One region of the Fictibacillus iocasae genome, then DNA from elsewhere that is predicted to be linked to it. Evidence: riboswitches for the same ligand, from Rfam matches in the RefSeq annotation. Region 1 holds a riboswitch; each other region holds the start of a gene.
The links. Region 1 has a riboswitch for thiamine pyrophosphate ahead of thiT (energy-coupled thiamine transporter ThiT). Riboswitches for the same ligand answer to the same signal wherever they lie in the genome.

Region 2: linked by a shared signal. The riboswitch ahead of thiD (bifunctional hydroxymethylpyrimidine kinase/phosphomethylpyrimidine kinase) and the one ahead of thiT (energy-coupled thiamine transporter ThiT) in region 1 are both predicted to bind thiamine pyrophosphate.
Region 3: linked by a shared signal. The riboswitch ahead of ACFQPF_RS01125 (ABC transporter substrate-binding protein) and the one ahead of thiT (energy-coupled thiamine transporter ThiT) in region 1 are both predicted to bind thiamine pyrophosphate.
Region 4: linked by a shared signal. The riboswitch ahead of thiC (phosphomethylpyrimidine synthase ThiC) and the one ahead of thiT (energy-coupled thiamine transporter ThiT) in region 1 are both predicted to bind thiamine pyrophosphate.

The regions. Positions count from the first base shown of each region.
Region 1 covers NZ_JBHTCP010000016.1:124,473-129,165, forward strand. The annotation lists gene pknB (Stk1 family PASTA domain-containing Ser/Thr kinase) at 1-1,948, shown strand, start outside; gene rsgA (ribosome small subunit-dependent GTPase A) at 1,951-2,832, shown strand; gene rpe (ribulose-phosphate 3-epimerase) at 2,835-3,482, shown strand; TPP riboswitch at 3,503-3,610, shown strand; gene thiT (energy-coupled thiamine transporter ThiT) at 3,690-4,262, shown strand; gene ACFQPF_RS10570 (thiamine diphosphokinase) at 4,252-4,693, shown strand, end outside.
Region 2 covers NZ_JBHTCP010000050.1:50,677-55,369, reverse strand. The annotation lists gene ACFQPF_RS15975 (APC family permease) at 1-1,112, shown strand, start outside; gene ACFQPF_RS15970 (YecA family protein) at 1,220-2,197, opposite strand; gene ACFQPF_RS15965 (IDEAL domain-containing protein) at 2,389-2,622, opposite strand; TPP riboswitch at 3,002-3,111, shown strand; gene thiD (bifunctional hydroxymethylpyrimidine kinase/phosphomethylpyrimidine kinase) at 3,291-4,109, shown strand; gene thiM (hydroxyethylthiazole kinase) at 4,096-4,693, shown strand, end outside.
Region 3 covers NZ_JBHTCP010000002.1:237,428-242,120, forward strand. The annotation lists gene ACFQPF_RS01110 (ABC transporter ATP-binding protein) at 1-482, opposite strand, end outside; gene ACFQPF_RS01115 (ABC transporter permease) at 482-1,231, opposite strand; gene ACFQPF_RS01120 (MTH1187 family thiamine-binding protein) at 1,228-1,518, opposite strand; gene ACFQPF_RS01125 (ABC transporter substrate-binding protein) at 1,533-2,516, opposite strand; TPP riboswitch at 2,600-2,710, opposite strand; gene ACFQPF_RS01130 (DNA alkylation repair protein) at 2,962-3,648, shown strand; gene ACFQPF_RS01135 (DUF6359 domain-containing protein) at 3,924-4,693, shown strand, end outside.
Region 4 covers NZ_JBHTCP010000013.1:101,522-106,214, reverse strand. The annotation lists gene ACFQPF_RS07200 (N-acetylmuramoyl-L-alanine amidase family protein) at 1-352, opposite strand, end outside; gene ACFQPF_RS07195 (hypothetical protein) at 550-747, opposite strand; gene thiC (phosphomethylpyrimidine synthase ThiC) at 725-2,503, opposite strand; TPP riboswitch at 2,654-2,768, opposite strand; cobalamin riboswitch at 2,932-3,147, shown strand; gene ACFQPF_RS07185 (acyl-CoA thioesterase) at 3,626-4,117, shown strand; gene ACFQPF_RS07180 (VOC family protein) at 4,321-4,693, shown strand, end outside.

The sequences.
Region 1 (4,693 bases):
CATTGGAGATGGCGGGATGGCCATCGTCTACAGGGCACTTGACTTAATTTTGGACAGAGATGTTGCTGTAAAGATCTTACGGCCAGAGTTTTCAGATGATGAAGAATTTATCCGCCGGTTTAAAAGGGAAGCAGAAGCCGCAACAAGCCTTGATCATCCAAACATCGTCAGCATTTTTGATGTTGGCGAAGAAGAGAACATCTATTTTATCGTGATGGAATATGTTCAAGGTAAAACATTAAAACAATACATAAAAGAACATGGCAAGCTGTCTGTTGAACAATCGCTTGATATCATGAAGCAAATTGCATCGGGAATGGCTGTCGCTCATGATTATGGCATTATTCACCGTGACATTAAGCCACACAATATACTGCTGAACAGCCATGGGACAGCAAAGGTAACCGATTTCGGCATTGCGCTTGCCATTACGAGTGCAACCATCACCCACACCAACTCAGTGTTAGGCTCGGTCCACTACTTTTCTCCAGAACAAGCCCGCGGAGGTCTGGCAACAGGCAAGTCTGATATATACTCTCTTGGCGTCGTACTATATGAAATGGTGACAGGGAGAGTGCCATTTACTGGAGAATCTCCTGTGTCAGTGGCATTGAAACACCTGCAAGATTCTGTTATTGAGCCAAGAAGATTGAATCCTGATATCCCGCAAAGCGTGGAGAACATGATATTAAAGTGCTTAGCCAAAAATCCGCTGTACCGTTATGAAACGGCCCATGAGCTGCTCGAGGATGCCGAAGATGCGCTGCTGCCAGGCCGATTAAATGAGCGCAAATGGACGGCGCTTCAAGAAGACGAAGAAGAAAAAACAAGGATGATGAATCCCGTTATAGCCGGGAGTAAAAGTCCTGAGGTAATGGCTTCTGAAAAAGTGAAAGAGAAAGAGAAACAGCCAGGAAAAAAGAAAAGAAAGTGGTGGCTCATCCTTCTTCTTTTATTCGTCTTGGCTGGTGGAGCAGCGGCAGCAGCCTTTACTTTGCTTCCGGCTTTGTTCTATGTGGAAGAAGTAACAGTACCGAGCTTGGAGAACAAAGATTACGAGGATGCACTGGACAGACTGACCGCACTCGGACTAGAAGTCAGCAGGAAAGAACAGCATGATTCAAAGGTAGAGGACGGCAAAGTGATCAGGCAGGACCCCATATCTGGTACAAAAGTAAAAGAAGGCAGCAAAGTAGTCTTGATTGTCTCCAAAGGCCCTGAAGAAAGCGAAATGCCTGACATTACTGGATTGAACATCGAGGAAGCTGAAAATATTCTCGAAAGCAAGGGTTATATTAACAGAGAAATTATTTATGAAGAATCTGAATCAGAAGCTGAAGGGACCGTCATCTCACAGACTCCTGATATTGGACAAAGCGTCGTGCCATCTGAAGCACAGGTGATTATCCGTGTAAGCTCTGGTCCGGAACTGATTAAAATGGAAAACTTAACAGGATTGACTAAGGAAGAAGTAGAAGCATTTGCTTCCACTTCCGGTCTAAAAACGCTGTATAAGGACGAATTTTCAGAGACGGTCGAAAAAGGCCGTGTCATAACTCAAGAGCCTGGACCGTATACGGAGCTTGAAAAGGGTGACACCATTACGGTAACACTTTCGAAAGGTCCAGACCCTGACAAGCAGCAGGAACCGGCCCCTCAAGAAGAAGAGCCGGAGGCGAAACAGTTTAATGCGAAGCTAACGGTAAAGCTTCCAAAGAAAAATAAAAAAGAACCGGCTATGGTTAAGATCGTTTACAGCGATCAAAAGGCAAGCAATAAAGTATTCGTTGAAGAACCGATTACGGGAACGAAGGAATATGTTATTCCGCTAACCGTAGCCAAGGACGGTACCGCCTCGTACACTCTTTATATTAACGGCAAGGAGGAAACGACTAAAACATATGGTTATGATGATTTGGAGGAAGACAGAGAGGATCAAGGTGATTGATCATGCCTGAAGGAAGAATTATCAAAGCGTTAGCCGGATTTTATTATGTCAGCCACGAGGAGGGCATCTTTCAATGCAGGGGCAGAGGCAACTTTAGAAAAAGAAAGATATCACCTTTAGTCGGCGATTGGGTGGAATTTGAATCCTCTAACGTGACAGACGGCTATATTCTTGATGTTTCTGAGAGGAAAAACGAGTTAGTCCGGCCTCCTGTCGCTAACATTGATCAAGCCTTGCTTGTCTTCTCAGCCGTGGAACCAGCGTTTGCGCCTGTGCTGCTTGACCGGTTTTTGGTTCATATCGAACAAAACCATATTCATCCTGTTATCGTCGTATCAAAAATGGACCTTGTTAGCGATGAAGAAAAAGAAAGTATTGAAGAATACATGTCTATGTACCGTGATATCGGGTATGAAGTGATTCCAACATCAACGAAGGCTGCCGCAGACCTGCCTCATTTTCATGAGCTTTTTAAAGATAAGGTGACAGTGTTTGCCGGACAGTCGGGAGTAGGAAAATCATCACTGCTGAACCTGATCAATCCTGAATTGAACCTGGAAACAAATGCGATCTCCACTCATCTTGGCCGAGGAAAGCATACGACTCGCCATGTAGAGCTGATCCCTTTTGGAGAAGGGCTTGTGGCGGACACACCAGGCTTCAGCTCACTCGATTTTACGGACATCAGCACAGAAGACCTATCCCGCTTATTTCCAGAAATGGAGAGCCGTCTAGATGGCTGCAAGTTTAGAGGGTGCACCCATACATCAGAGCCAAAATGCGCGGTCAAAACTGCTGTTGATGACGGCGAGATCCATAAAGGCCGTTACGATAACTATGTCAGCTTTCTGCAGGAAATTAAAGAACAAAAAAGGAGATATTAACCATGGTTAAAGTTGCGCCATCCATCCTTTCAGCCAATTTTGCTGCTTTAGCAGATGATGTTGCTGCAGCAGAAAAGGCTGGTGCGGATTATATTCACGTTGACGTGATGGACGGGCATTTTGTGCCGAACATCACGTTCGGTCCACTGGCTGTTAAGGCGATCCGGCCAGCGACATCGCTTCCTCTTGATGTCCACCTTATGATCTCGAATCCAGACCAATACATTCAAGAGTTCGCGCATGCGGGTGCAGACATCATATCAGTTCATGTTGAGGCTTGTCCTCATCTGCACAGAACGATTTCATATATAAAAGAACATGGTGTTAAAGCGGGTGTTGTACTGAACCCGGCAACACCTGCAGAAAGCATACGACATGTCATCGAGGAGGTCGATTTGGTGCTGGTTATGACGGTGAATCCAGGTTTTGGAGGCCAGGCGTTCATTCCCGGCATGCTGCAGAAAATTTCTCAAATTCGCAAGATGGCCGACGATCTCGGTCTGGATGTTGAGATTGAGGTAGACGGCGGCGTAAATGCTGAAACGGCAGTACTTTGCCGTGAAGCCGGTGCGAATGTGCTTGTGGCAGGATCAGCCGTGTATGGGAAAAACGACTTAAAGGATGCAATCTCGTCCATCCGTGGTGTATAATATAAGCAGGAAAAAATAATCAGTGCCACAGGGGGAGTCTTTCAAAAAGGCTGAGAGGGGAGTATGCTCCCGACCCTTTGAACCTGAAGCAGGATCATGCCTGCGTAGGAATGTGGAGAACTTGACTTTGTCGTTTGCAAAGCAGCCTTCTTTCACATGATGGCTGCTTTTTATTTTTTCTCCAGCATACTGAAAGGAGAGAAAGATATGGAAAGAAAAACGTTAGGGCTGCTGACTGAAGCGGCAATCATGAGTGCGCTCGCCGTCATTTTAGGTTTTGTGAAATTCAATGGCTTCTGGCCGAACGGAGGCTCTGTCAGCCTCGAGATGGTGCCGATCTTTTTTATGGCATTCAGAAGAGGTCTTGCGGGAGGATTGATTACAGGTTTGGCTGTCGGTCTGCTTCAGCTGATGTTCAACTTTTCAGCCGTTCATCCATTGTCTATCGTACTGGATTATCCGATCGCTTTTATGGCAGCAGGGCTTGCAGGAATGTTTGCGCTACCAGCCAAAGAAAAGGCATCAAAGCGCTCGCTGTACTTGGTCACCGGAATTTTTCTCGGGTGTACGGTTCGTTTTGCTTCACATGTATTGTCGGGAGCCGTGTTTTTCGCAAGTTATGCACCAGAAGGGATGAACCCGTGGCTTTACTCGGTGTTATATAACGGATCGTATATGCTGCCCATATTCTTGATCACGTCCGCGGCAGCCTTGTTCATTACGAGTTCATCTCCTCGGTTGATTCATACCGGCCGCTCAAAAGCAGAACATGCCGCGTAAGATTATCATTGCAGCTGGAGGGCCGCCTCACTATTGGCCGGAAATTGACCATTCCGAAAAAGCTGTATATGTTGGCGCTGACAGAGGGGTCTATCATCTTCTTGAAACAGGAATTATTCCTCATTATGCTTTCGGCGATTTTGATTCGGTTACAGAAGAAGAAAAACGCAAGATTCAGCAAGCTGACATGATGATGGTGGAATATGAAAAAGAAAAGAACGCAACCGATTTGGAGCTTGCGCTAGATTGGGCTGTCAGCCAGCGCCCTTCATCCATCGAGTTGATCGGCGCGACGGGAGGGCGGCTCGATCATGCCCTTGTTAACATTCAGCTCATGCTTAAAGGACTCAAGAACGGAGTGAAAACCGTCATGAAAGACGTTCAGAATGAAATGGAGCTGTTTCTGCCTGGAACTTACGAAATAACCACCT
Region 2 (4,693 bases), on a different contig from region 1:
AGGTAGCTACACAGATCCCTAAAACAGGAGGACTGTATGTCTACATGGAGGAGGTATACGGAAAAGTCTGGGGATTCTTGAGCGGATGGGTTCAAACCGTTATTTACGGTCCGGCAGTGATAGGAGCTCTCGGCCTTTATTTTGGGTCATTAACGGCCAACCTTTTTTCTTGGGATAAAAAGCTGGGACCAATGATTGGCATCCTGACAGTTATCTTTCTTGCCATCATTAATAGTCTTGGCACGAAGTATGGAGGGTTCGTACAGAATGTGGCCACTGTAGGCAAGATGATTCCGATCACACTTATTGCCGTGTTCGGAATTTGGAAAGGCAACGAGCAGATTTTATCTGTATCGAGCGGCGCTGCCGTTGAGATCAGTATGGGTGCTGCCATTCTTGCTACACTTTGGGCGTATGATGGGTGGCTGATGGTCGGGTTTGTTGCCGGAGAAATGAAGAATCCGGCGAAGATTTTGCCTAAAGCGATTATTGGAGGCATACTCATCGTCACGGCTGCTTATGTTCTAGTCAACATCGCTCTGCTTCACGTCCTTCCAGCTGGCGAAATTGTGGCACTTGGAGAAAACTCTGCAGCAGCGGCTGCAACCGTGCTGTTCGGGCCTATTGGCGGGAAGCTGATTGCTGTTGGAATCGCCGTGTCTATATTTGGTTGCTTAAACGGCAAGATCCTGACATTCCCAAGAGTGCCATTCGCGATGGCGGAGCGCAATCAGCTGCCTTTCGCCAAGACGTTTTCAAATGTGAGTGAAAAGTATGGAACACCTATACCTGCATTAGTTATGCAAGTAGTGCTTGCTGTCATCATGATGCTTTTAGCAGATCCTGATTATTTATCTGAAATGGCGATATTTGCGGTCTATATTTTCTATATTTTTGCGTTCTATGCTGTTTTCTTGCTGCGCAGACGCAATAAAGGTGCAAAAAGGCCATACAGTGTGCCGCTATATCCTATCGTTCCTATCTTTGCGATCATCGGTTCTGGGTATATTGTTGCTGCAACTATTCTTGATAATCCTTTTGATAGTCTGACAGCCATCCTCGTTACGGCAGCCGGCATGCCATTGTATCTGTATATAAACAAGAAAGCATAGAGAAAACTGGCTGGCGCCAAGCCTCCTTGGACTTTGCAAAAAAAATAATGCCTTTTAAATATGAAAGAAAGCCAGCTATAGAATGTTCATTCATAGCTGGCTTTTCTTTATGCCGTAACGGCAGACAAAACGCTTTTCATTTCACGGTAGCGTGAGGAAAGGCTACCTGGTGATACACTGTATTTCTTAGCGACAGCCGCTTGGGTGGCTGATATACCGAGAATGTCTTTCGTAATGTAGTAGTCTAACGCTGCTGAAAAGACTTCTTCCTTTCGGATGATGGGATTAGCTTCATGCATGAATTGTGTCCAAAGGCGAGCCGCATGCTTGTATACATCCGGTTCCGCATACTGTTTAACAAGCAGGAGAACAGGAGATAACGAGTCTTCTGCGGTAACCAAGTTGGATTCACTTTTTTCTGCATTATCACCTAAGGCGATTTGGAGAACCGCTGGAAACTTGTAGCGGAATGTATCTGTCACATCACCTTGGCCAGTAAGAGTAAGAATTTTCTCTTTTAGCATCGGCAGTTCATTTTCCGGAATCTCTACATAACCGATATAAAATTCAAAGGTTGATCCGTTATTCACAAGTGTACCTAGCAAGAGCGCACCTTGAGATGGCTTTTGAGGTGAACTGATATGTACGGTGAATCCTTTTTCTGTAAATGCATCTTTAACAAGAAGGTGGGCATCTGTTTCGTATCCTTCAATCGTATACAAGGATGGTGCAGCATGACTCCAGCTTTTTGCAATATCAGCCGTCTCCGGGCTCATGGATGGCAGCTTTTGTTCGAAATAAAGCTCTGTAATCGTCTTGCCGTCCTGAAGAGGTGTACAAAAGACATCCCAGCATACAGAAATATTGGCAAAGGTTTGTTCATGTTCTTTCTCAACGGGGTATTGCGCTACAAATTTCGTCGTCCTTTCAGCGAGTACAGGCTGATAATGGTCCAAGGCATATTTAATAAGCCCTTCGTGATGACCTTTCATCTCCAGGACAATTTCTTCCGCGTGCAGACAGCATTTTTTAAACTTTTTTCCGCTGCCGCAAAAACATACATCGTTTCTTCCTAATTTTTGCATTGTATCCTCCAGTAAAACAGGTAACTAACTAAACTCTCACCTATACTAGCATATCTCGGGTTTTTTTCAAGTTCGTATGAAGTATTCAACCTATTTGAGGGGGGATGGGCGGGCAGAGGAGGGAAAGATTTCTGCGCACAAAACAACACCCATGATTGGCCAGAAGGCAAAATCAGGGGTGCCGGCTATATTCAGCCTAGAAACTTCTTATATTCTGCAGTCAGCTTCATGAACAGATCGCGGTCACGTTTCTCTAAAGCTTCGTCAATTCGTTTCTCGTAATAGGATTTGTAATAACCGTGAAGTGATTCATCAAGGACCATTTGAGCAATTAGGCTGAACGCGAATGGATCAGCTTTCTTTTGCAGCTTATACTTGACCAGTTCATTCTTGTTCTGATGGTTAAAGGACGTATTGTCTTTCATGCTCTTTCCCTCCTTGAATTTTTCTCCTATCCAGCTTCTCTTGTGTCTGTGAAATAGGTTTCTACTAGTATACTGACCAAAGTTGCACCTGACAACCATTTTATTAGAAAATTCAGATAAATTTTCTAAAATGGTATAATGTGCGGATGTTTTCACCACCTTTTGGATATTATTTTCTGTATTATTATTCAGCTAATGGTTGCTTTGTGCTTGTTCGATGTGAATGGTTATGAATGAAGGACTTATGTTGTTACTCCATACTTCCCCCATTTTTGGGCGTGTTAAACACCGTGATGCACATGAGCAGCTATTCATCATAGCCCTTTCTTTTGTTGACAGCCTGATGGATGGATTGTACGATATGACTGACAGAAGAATACAATTCCGCTAGGGGAGCTTTTCGTAAAAAGCTGAGAAAGAAATGTGATTTCTTGACCCTTTGAACCTGATCCAGATCATGCTGGCGTAGGGAAGCGGTGTGGACCGTTATTTTTATGCTTATTTCTGCATTTCTGGGCCACCCGCTGCAATCTTAGCGGGTGGCTTTTTTTGTACTCTAGGGAAGGATAACTTTTTCACAGTGAAGGAAATTGACGCAGTCAAAAAGTTAGTGAACAAAGGCAAGGTCTACTTTGGCTTAGGCAGTGTACGAAAAAGGAGGCAGAAAAATGCGGTTAAAAGTGAACAAAGCATTAACGATTGCTGGGTCTGACAGCGGCGGTGGTGCCGGAATTCAAAGCGATTTAAAAACATTTCAAGAGCTGAGCGTGTATGGCATGAGTGTGATTACGGCAGTTACGGCTCAAAATACGTTAGGTGTTCATGGAGTTTATCCGGTTCCCCTTGAAGGGATAGAGGCACAGCTAGATGCCATTGGGCATGATTTGCAGCCTGGCGCAGTGAAGACAGGCATGCTGTTCAGCAAAGAGATCATTGAAGCTGCAGCAACAGCTGTTCAAGAATTCGGCTGGATCAATGTAGTGGTCGATCCTGTCATGGTAGCCAAAGACGGCACTGTTTTATTGGAGAATAACGCCATTCAAGCGATGAAAGAGCACCTGCTTCCTCTTGCTAAAATAGTGACACCGAACCGGATGGAAGCAGAGGTGCTGATAGGGAACACTGTTACATCTCCTGAGGACCGGAGACAGGCAGCAGTGATGCTTTGGGAGATGGGTGCTGAAATTGTTGTGATGAAAGGCGGGCATGATGAGAATGATGATATGTCCAATGACCTTGTCTATAACGGGAGTGAGTTTTATGAACTTAAAGGAAGAAGAGTGGCAACGAAAAACACGCACGGGACAGGCTGTACATTCTCAGCCTGTGTTACAGCTGAGCTTGCTATCGGAAAAACCCCGAAAGAAGCCCTCTTAACGGCAAAACAGTTTATTCAGGCAGCTATCGAATACGGAATTGAAGCCGGAAGCGGCCATGGACCGACCAATCATTGGGCGTACAGGAGGCTGTCTCATGAATCAAGATAATAGCGTGCTTGATGAAATTAGGACGAAGAAGCCGCTTATCCATCACATAACAAATAACGTGACGATGATGTTGCTTGCTAACGGTGTCCTAGCAGCAGGCGGAAGCCCGATGATGGTGCATGCGGAGGAAGAAGTCGCTGAAGCGGTTGCGGCTGCCCAGTCCCTCGTCATCAACATAGGAACACTAACCCCTTCTGCAGCAAGATCAATGACGGAAGCATTAATGCTCGCTGTCCAAAAAGGTGTGCCAATTGTCATTGATCCGGTCGCTGTTGGAATGACCAAGCTGCGCCAAAATACGCTGAACGATCTTCTCTCCGCAAGTGAAGGTGCGATGAGGACTCTTTGTGGAAACGCTGCTGAAATCCACTTTCTCGCAGAAAAGGAATGGAAGGGCCGTGGTGTGGATGGCGAAATGAATGTTCGCCACTTAACAAATGTTGCGGAAAAGGCCGCTCAGCAAACGGGCTGCTTGATTGTTATGACTGGTGTGAAGGACATCATTTCAAATGGCAAAAAAACCATCATCATAAAATCAGGTCATGAATTGATGGCTAAAATGACAGGAACAGGGTGTTTCGCTT
Region 3 (4,693 bases), on a different contig from region 1:
AGTTCATCGAGTGCTGAAAACGGTTCGTCAAGACAGATAACAGATTGCGGGCTGAGTAATGCGCGGATAAACGCGGCACGCTGCTTCATTCCGCCCGAAAGCTCGTGCGGATACGCTTTTTCATAATCACCGAGACCCGCTTTTTGCAGCATCATTCTGGCATACTCTGAATCTGCTATACCTGATAATTCTTGACCAAGCAGCACGTTGTCCAGAATGGTCCTCCACGGGAGAAGAGAAGGTGACTGGGGCATATAGCTAATATGACCTCGTTCACCAGTAATCTCATGGTTATTAAGCGAAATGTGTCCGTTATCCGGATGCAGCAGACCGCCGATTAAATGGAACAAAGTACTCTTGCCGCTGCCGGAAGGTCCGAGTATGGTGACAAACTCCCCATTGCTAACCTGCAGATCCACAGAATGAAGAATCTGCTTTTTACCGAACGAAACGGACACATTCCGAATTTTAAGCTGTGCCATTATCCCAGCTCCTTTCTCTGATGTGCAACCATTCTGCGTTCCAAGAGGACGATGATAAAAAAGAACAGCAAGCTAAGCATCATGATAGAAAATATCGCAACAAAGACGCGGTCGGTACGGAACGATGAGGAAGCGAGTGTCATGTACACACCGATTCCTCGCTCTGAGCCTAGCCATTCTGAAATCACGGCACCCATCACACTGTAGGTTGCCGCGATCTTTAATCCGGAGAAAATGGAAGGCAGGGAATGCGGCATTTCCAGCTTCCAAAACATCTGGCTTTTGGACGCACCACACATCGTAAAATAGTGCACCAGTTCTCTATCTGTCTGCTTGAATCCGTCTAGTGCTGCAATGGTTACGGGAAAAAAGCATACAAGTGTGATAACGATAATCTTAGGCAGCAGTCCGAATCCGAACCATATGACCAGCAGGGGGGCGAGCACAATGACGGGCACGTTCTGCGATAAGATGATGAAAGGATAAAGCGGCTGCCTTAAGGCGGGAACACGGTGAAGCAGGATGGCAGCGAGAAGTCCTGCCGTCGTACCTGTCAGAAATCCGACAAATGACAGTGAGGCTGTGGACAGCACGTGTACATAAAATCTGCTCCAATCTTCCAGTCCAGCTGAGAAAATTTTGAGCGGAGAGGGCAGGAGCCACGCAGGCACCTGAGTCCAGCGGCCAACAGCATCCCATACTATCAGAATGAAAAAGAGGAGCCAAAGTGCGCTCCATCTTTTTTTCATCGGTACTTCTCCGTAAGCACATCCATCGTGATGCCTTCTGGCTGATACAGCACCTTGATCTGTGAGATAACGTTCGGGCTACCGATCTCAATCATGCGCTCGTTCATTTTCTGAATGACCGCAAAAAGCTCTGTCAGGTCGCCTTCCATTGTCGTTTCAAGCGGATGAACCTCATATTTCACGCCGCTTTCATCAATGATTTTGATTGCTTCATCCACATAAGGGATGACATTTTCGCCATTCTTTGTTTTCGGGATGATCTGAATGCTGACTAATGAATTGCTCATCACAAGTGTCCTCCTTATTCCGGCAAATAGTCGTTCGTGAACGCTTTTTTCGCATCCAGCTTCTTTTCTAACAGCTTATGGTCGTACATCCAGTCGCTGTAGTTTTTCCAGACAGACAGCTTCTGCTCGCCCCAACGGTCGGCATCATCCTTGTATTTCGGAGAAAGCCACTGCTGAGATTTTTTCACCAGCTTCGAATTAAGGTCTGGCACTTCTTTTATTAAAATGTCAGCTGCTGCATCAGGCTTCTCAATCGCAAACTCATACCCTTTTGCCGCACCTTTCAAAAATGCTTTTACGGTTTCCGGATCTTTCGCGATCATCTTTTCATTGGTCGCGAGCACAGGTGTGTAATAGTCTAGCTTTTTGCTGTAGTCGGTGAGGTACTGCATGTTCAGCTTTTCACCGCGAAGCTCGGCTTCAATTCCAGTCCAGCCGTAAAAAATCCACGCGAAGTCAATGTCACGCTTCACAGCCGTGAAGAAATCGCTGTCTCCCATGTTTACGATTTTCAGCTTCTCTACATCAGCGTTTTCTTTATCCATTAGCGAAGAGAGTATCTGTTTCTCTACCGGAGAGCCCCAGCCGCCGTATGTTTTTCCTTCATAATCTTTTGGTGACGAGATGTTCTTGGCAACAGGCGAGGCGAAGCCGGACGTGTTATGCTGAATAACCGCTGCTATTGAGACAATCGGAACGTCCTGAATACGAGCCTGTGTGATTCCCTCCTGATAGCTCACGCCAAAATCAGCTTTTCCGGACGCAACAAGCTGATCGGCCCCGGCATCACCAGGCATGATAATGTCGACATCAAGTCCTTGTTCTTTAAAATAGCCTTTTTCCTTTGCCACATAAAGGCCTGTGTGGTTCGTGTTTGGCGTCCAATCTAAGACAACCTTCACTTTTTTCAGTTTGTCAGCTGTTTTCTCGCCGTCAGACGATGTGCCGCAGCCGGCGAGCAAAACGACGACGCTTAAAGCAGCGAGCCATTTCTTCATGTTGTTTCCCCCTTCAATTTACAAGACAACAAAAAAAGCACCCAGAGTTGATACCTCGGGTGCATACGGTTATATCGTAAGTTTACTAGTTTTCGTATGTTCCCTCCGCTGGTATCAACCAGATCAGGTTCAAAGGGTCAACGCTTCTACGAGCGAAATCTCAACCGGCAACACCGGTCCCCCCACATGCCTTGCTATTCATTTTTTTTGATAACGCGTTCATTATAGCACACCAGCCGGGGTACGGTACTACTTTTTACTGGTTGATCTTCTTTTAATAACAGTATTCGGGTCGATAGTGGAGGTATTCAGGTCAAAATCAGGATAATCGGGTCGTTCAGCAGATTTTACGGGTCTAAAATTTGCGGGTCTCACCTCACGAATTACTAAAAGGCATTTTAACAAAAGCATAGAATAGTAAGGTGAGAAGGAGTGAAGTGGCACAATGCTTGATTATACAAAGAAATTAAGAGACGAATTTTATAAGCATAAAGACGAAGAAAACGCAGCGCCTATGGAAGCTTATATGCGAAATCAGTTTCCTTTCGTCGGCATGAAGTCGCCTGTCAGGAAGGATGTATTTAAACAGTTCGTTAAGAAACACGGATATCCGGAGAAAGAACAGCTGCAAGAAGCCGTTAAAGAGCTATGGCGGATGCCGGAGCGAGAGCTGCATTATGCCGCTCTGGGACTGGTGGATGGCTTCTTAAAAAAGCTGGAAGAAAAAGATTACGAGTTGCTAGAATACATGATTGTGAACAAATCGTGGTGGGACACGATTGACCACATTGCCGCAAACCATGCGGGCAAGCTGTTCCGTCTTTATCCACACCTGTTAGAGACAGTCGGTATGAACTGGAGGCAATCGGACAACTTTTGGCTGAGGCGCACAATGATTTTGTATCAGCTCAAATACAAAGGTGATACTAATGTAGAGCTGTTAAAGGATATTGTTGAAGAGAACCTAGGTTCAAAAGAGTTTTTCATTAACAAAGCGATCGGATGGGCATTGCGTGAATATGCCAAGTCCGATCCAGAATGGGTCTTGAACGTGACAACGCAGCTGGCTCTTTCACCACTATCAAAGCGTGAAGCGTTAAAAAACGTATCGTCTAAAACGATTAAAGCTTAATAGGGATAAGAGAAGAGTGTTCCATTATAGGAGCACTCTTTATTGAGTTCACTTTAGATAAATCCCACCCGTTTATTCATTCATCTGATTAATATGTTTTAGAGGTCTTTTATCCTATTTTAAGATTGAATGTTAGGTTTTTGATACTATTAATGTAAATTTTATGTAAGTCTTTGGAAGTATTTTAACAAAAACCGAACAATAATACGTGTCGATATGTGTTATATTCTAGTTAAATTGACTTGTTTTACATTAAAAGTATAGGAGTGGTAAATGTGGCGTTAAACCATTTTCGTCATTTATCTAAACTGGTTCTCATCGTAACGATGGTAATCAGCTTGTTCGCACCAATCTCACAGCAGAAAGCGAATGCAGAAGGTGTTCTTAAAGTTACTGAGGCGATTGCGAACAATACAGGAACTGCTACTGTTGAGGGTTATATTGTTGGAACAGTTAAAGGTGGAACCGGATCGTCCATTTCATATCAGTTTGAAGGTCCCTTTACTCAAGATACAAACCTTGCTTTAGCTGATTCACCAAATGAAACAGATAAAACTAAAATCCTTGCAGTCCAGTTACCAGGTGGAGCGGTAAGAGAAGCCTTAAATCTCAAAGCACATTCTGAGAATTTAAAGAAAAAAATTCAAATAACAGGAGATTTACTTGTTTATTTTGGTGTTCCAGGTCACAAAAATGCAAAATCATTCTCATTTGTATCTGGGATCCCAGCAGAACCTCAAGCTGAAGTTGTAACCGCTTCAATTCCTCAAGGTGTTATTTCTAAAGGAACAACTGTAACACTTGAAACGAAAACTGAAGGTGCTGCAATTTATTACACACTTGATGGGACAGTACCGACGAAAGAGAGCAAAATGTATTCCGATCCTATTACAATTAACGAAGATACAACAATTAAGGCAATCGCAATAAAAGATAAAATGAAAGACAGTAGAGTATCAGAGTTTGTTTATAATGTTGCTATTTCAGGACTTCGCATCCATGACATTCAAGGTGAAAGTCATAATTCACCAGTGGACAAAAAGTA
Region 4 (4,693 bases), on a different contig from region 1:
CATTAAGAGAAGATGCCGTAACCGTTCCTGCTTTATTAGCTGCAGCCGTTACGTGGTGTGCTTGGTTCGCAGCAGTCAAAAAAGAAGAATGTACCCAGCCGTTTAGGTCCTTGTAGAGAATCTGTGACCAGCCGTTGCTCTCGGCGATTAGCTGAACCGTTTCTCCTTGTGGGACAGAGCCGATTCTCTCACTAGCTGTTCCAGGAGCTGATCTCACATTCAAGTTCGTTGCCGTAACCGTTGCCTCAGACGACGTGCGTCCATTTGCTGCGCCATGTGAAGCGATAGAGGAAACGCATAAAAAAATAACGAAAAACAAGACCAATGCCTTTTGATATGGATGAAGCTTCACCTTGTCCACTCTCCCTTTGCCGAAGTCAATAGTTGTGTTGTAGTTATCGGCACAATTCAGCAGATTTTTAGGCAAAAAGGGAGGGAGATGGGGTCCGGTACTGATGGGGTCCGGTACTTCATGACAAAATCGTGATAAAGTCGCGGATTTCCTGGTTATGGTACCGTACCCCAAGGTTTTTAAGGTTTTATCTCTCCTTACACGTTAGGAAACCGGCAGATGACGGCCTCGGTATAGCCGCACGACAGGCACGTGCGAATGTCGCTCTCGGACGTTTCAACAAACACATGGCGGCACTGGGTTTGCAGTGTGTGCACCTGCTCCTGCAGCTCACGCACCTTGGCGAGCAGCGCAAAAACGAGCACTGTGCAATTACGTGTACAGTCTGCCGCCATTTTCCACGAACTCCTTTGCTTTTCGTTTCATCCCTTTTTCTGCGTCTTCCAGCATCACACCACCGCCGCCGTCTCCCGTGCCATGAGTTTTCCGGATATTGTGCGAGATGCGCATCGAGCAAAATTTCGGACCGCACATTGAGCAGAAGTGCGCCGTTTTCGCTCCCTCGGCGGGCAGCGTTTCGTCATGGTACTCGCGTGCACGCTCCGGATCGAGCGACAAGTTAAACTGATCTTCCCACCGAAACTCAAACCGCGCTTTTGAAAGGGCGTTGTCACGGATCTGCGCCCGCGGGTGCCCTTTGGCCAGATCTGCCGCATGCGCCGCAATTTTATAGGCGATCACACCTTCCCGCACATCGTTTTTATTCGGAAGGCCAAGGTGCTCTTTCGGCGTCACATAACACAGCATCGCCGTCCCAAACCAGCCGATCATCGCCGCACCGATCGCAGACGTGATATGGTCGTATCCTGGTGCGATGTCAGTCGTGAGCGGCCCGAGCGTATAAAACGGCGCCTCGCCGCAAATGTCCATTTGCTTGTCCACGTTTTCTTTGATCATATGCATCGGCACATGTCCTGGTCCTTCGATCATCACCTGTACATCATGCTTCCAGGCAATTTTCGTCAGCTCGCCAAGCGTCTCGAGCTCAGCAAACTGCGCCTCATCGTTCGCGTCGGCAATGGATCCCGGACGCAGCCCGTCACCGAGCGACACGGCAATGTCGTACGCTGCTAAAATCTCGCAAATCTCTTCAAAATGCGTATATAAAAAATTCTCCTCATGATGGGCGAGGCACCACTGGGCGAGAATCGAACCGCCGCGCGACACGATGCCCGTTGTTCGTTTTGCGGTCATCGGAATGTACCGCAGCAGCACACCGGCATGAATCGTAAAATAGTCCACGCCCTGCTCCGCCTGCTCGATCAGCGTGTCGCGGTACACGTCCCACGTCAAATTTTCCGCGATGCCGGACACCTTTTCGAGTGCCTGGTAAATCGGCACCGTGCCGACCGGAACCGGCGAGTTGCGGAGAATCCATTCGCGGGTCGTGTGTATGTTCTTTCCTGTCGAGAGGTCCATGATCGTATCCGCACCCCAGCGTGTCGCCCATGTCATCTTTTCAACCTCATCCGCAACAGAAGATGTGACGGCCGAGTTGCCGATGTTCGCATTGATTTTCACATGAAAGTGGCGGCCGATGATTATTGGCTCGAGCTCTGGATGGTTGACGTTGCATGGGATGATGGCACGCCCTGACGCGACCTCATCACGCACGAACTCCGGCGTCATTCCTTCGCGCACCGCGACAAACGTCATTTCAGGCGTAATAATCCCGCGCCTGGCGTAATGCATCTGAGTCACGTTTCGGCCAGATGCCGCACGGAGCGGACGCCTGCCGTTTGACGGAAACTCAGCCGTTCTTGTGGGCGCACTATCATCACGTTTGTAGCCATTATCTTCCGGTATAGTTGTGCGCCCGTCGTATTCCTCCACATCACCGCGTTCCAAAATCCAACTATGGCGTAGTGCAGGCAATCCACGTGTGATGTCAGCACGATAATTCAAATCTGTATACGGCCCGCTCGTATCGTACACGGTGATCGGTTCGTTTTCCTCATGCCCGAGACTGTCGGACGTCGGATGCTGCGAGATCTCGCGCATTGGAACCCGCATACCATTGACCTCGTGATACACCTTCCGGCTCATTGGAAATGGCGATTGCAGCTGTACGTTCACGTCATGCTTGTTCATCAAAAAATTCCTCCTCATTTTTCGTGGTGATTCGGTATTACGCCAAATAAAAAGCCGGGCTCTGATGATTATAGATCAGAGAACCCGGCGGGAATGTGCAAGTAGGCTGCATACGTAGAATGAAGCAGATAGCATGTGAATGTATCGTGCTTCGGCTGCGCCCTGCTTCCCTCCGCTGGCATAATCCAGATCAGGTTCAAAGGGTCAAAGAACTTCAGACGCGTTCTCATCTCAGCCTGGCTAACAGGCACCCCTAGCAGAAAAGCTATGAAATTATGTTTATCATACAAAAGACGGGGCATGTATGCAAGTTTAGTCGGGACCACTAGTCGGGGGTCCGGTACCATGTAATTGAATCACTACCTATACCAGCATTTTCAAGAAAAAGTACCGTACCCCGGCATTCGCATGCTACACTAAAATTGAACAACCATATATCGCTTTATGGTGCTCTTTTTATCTAGTTTATATAAAGAGCTTAATAGGGAAGTCCGGTTCATCCCGGCGCGGTCCCGCCACTGTAAAAGAGAGTGCTCTCTACTAATTTTTCGCCACTGCCACTGTTCACTTTTTGAAAGGAATGGGAAGGCCAGGAGCAGCACGATGATCTTAGCCAGGAAACCTGCCATGAAGACTGACACTAGAAACCTACGGAAGATAGGGAGGTGCCGCGCAACGTTATTCATTCGTAACGCTTATTTGTGCACCCGTTCTGCTTTCATGCGGAACGGGTGCTTTTTTAATGGGGAGTTTGGGCGAGCGGCGATTGGCGCGCAAGCTGTTACGTGTGGCGCGCATATCGAAATAATTGATAGAAATCCGCTCGCAAGGTGAGTGGAATGGCGCGCAACCGCACAACGGCGTGAAAGAGGTCTCATTCGGCGCGCAAGCTGGCCCCAACCGCGCGCAAATTTTAGTTGTGGCGCGCAAACCCAAAAGTTGGCGCGAAAGCCGTTGAGAAGAGGAGGTTGACTAGTTAAAAATACGCCGGCAAATCCGCACGGCGCGAAACATTAACAAACCCGCTCGCATCCTATCTGTTTTGGCGCGGAACGACCCCGAAAATCGCTAAAACGGCGCGCATTTTTAGCATAAATAAACTCATAAAGGAGCACAACCAACATGACACTCTCAAACTACAACGTCCCATCCAGCCAGTCGTACACCATCCAGACGAGGCTCGTCATACCGCCCGATACGAACCATATTGATACGATTTTTGGCGGCCAGGTGCTGTCGTTTATCGACGAAATTGCCGCTATCACAGCGATGCGCCACAGCAACTCCGTCGTCGTTACCGCATCAATCGACTCGGTTAATTTTGTCGGTTCAGCGAAAGTCGGAGACATCCTCATCCTTCAAGCGTTCGTCGCGTCGACCGGACGAACGTCGATGGAAGTGTACGTCGAAGTATTCTCTGAAAATCTATTAAAAAAAGAAAAAAAGCTCACGACGACATCAATTCTCACAATGGTCGCAGTTGACGAAGATGGCAAGCCTTGCCCCGTACCAGGCGTTATTCCAGAAACACTGATGCAGCAACGTTTGCTTGAAACAGCACCCATCCGGCGAGAGCAGCGGAAAATACAACGAGAAAACAATCAGGTTAATTGAAATGTGTTCAGAACCCATTAATTGACAAGCGTATAACACAAGGAAATAATAAAGTCAGACACATAATGACCAGGGTCCGGTACGCACATAGCATGAATGTTGCTGCACCGCACTTTATACGGTGCGCGTACCGGACCCCGACTAAGGACCCTGACTAATCGGACCGCAACTTATCCAGCTACCAATGAGAGGAGCTACCAAGCATGAAAATCCAGATTAAAAGATTTGATCATATCCAGCTTTGCATTCCGGCAGGTGCTGAAAACGAGGCGCGTGCTTTTTACACAGATATTCTCGGGTTTCCGGAAAAAGAGAAGCCAGAGTCGTTAAAAGGAAACGGCGGGGCTTGGTTTCAGGCAGGAGAGATTGAGGTACATGTAGGCGTGGAGAACCGCGACAACTATGACACGAAAAGCCATCCAGCGTTTGAGGTAGAAGACGTTGAGGCAGTCCGCGCCTATTTAGAAGAAAACGGCGTGGAAACGTTCAATGAGAAGCCGATTCCGAATGTCACACGGTTCAGCTTTCGCGATCCGTTTAACAACCGCATTGAATTTCTGTCGAAGAAACGAACAT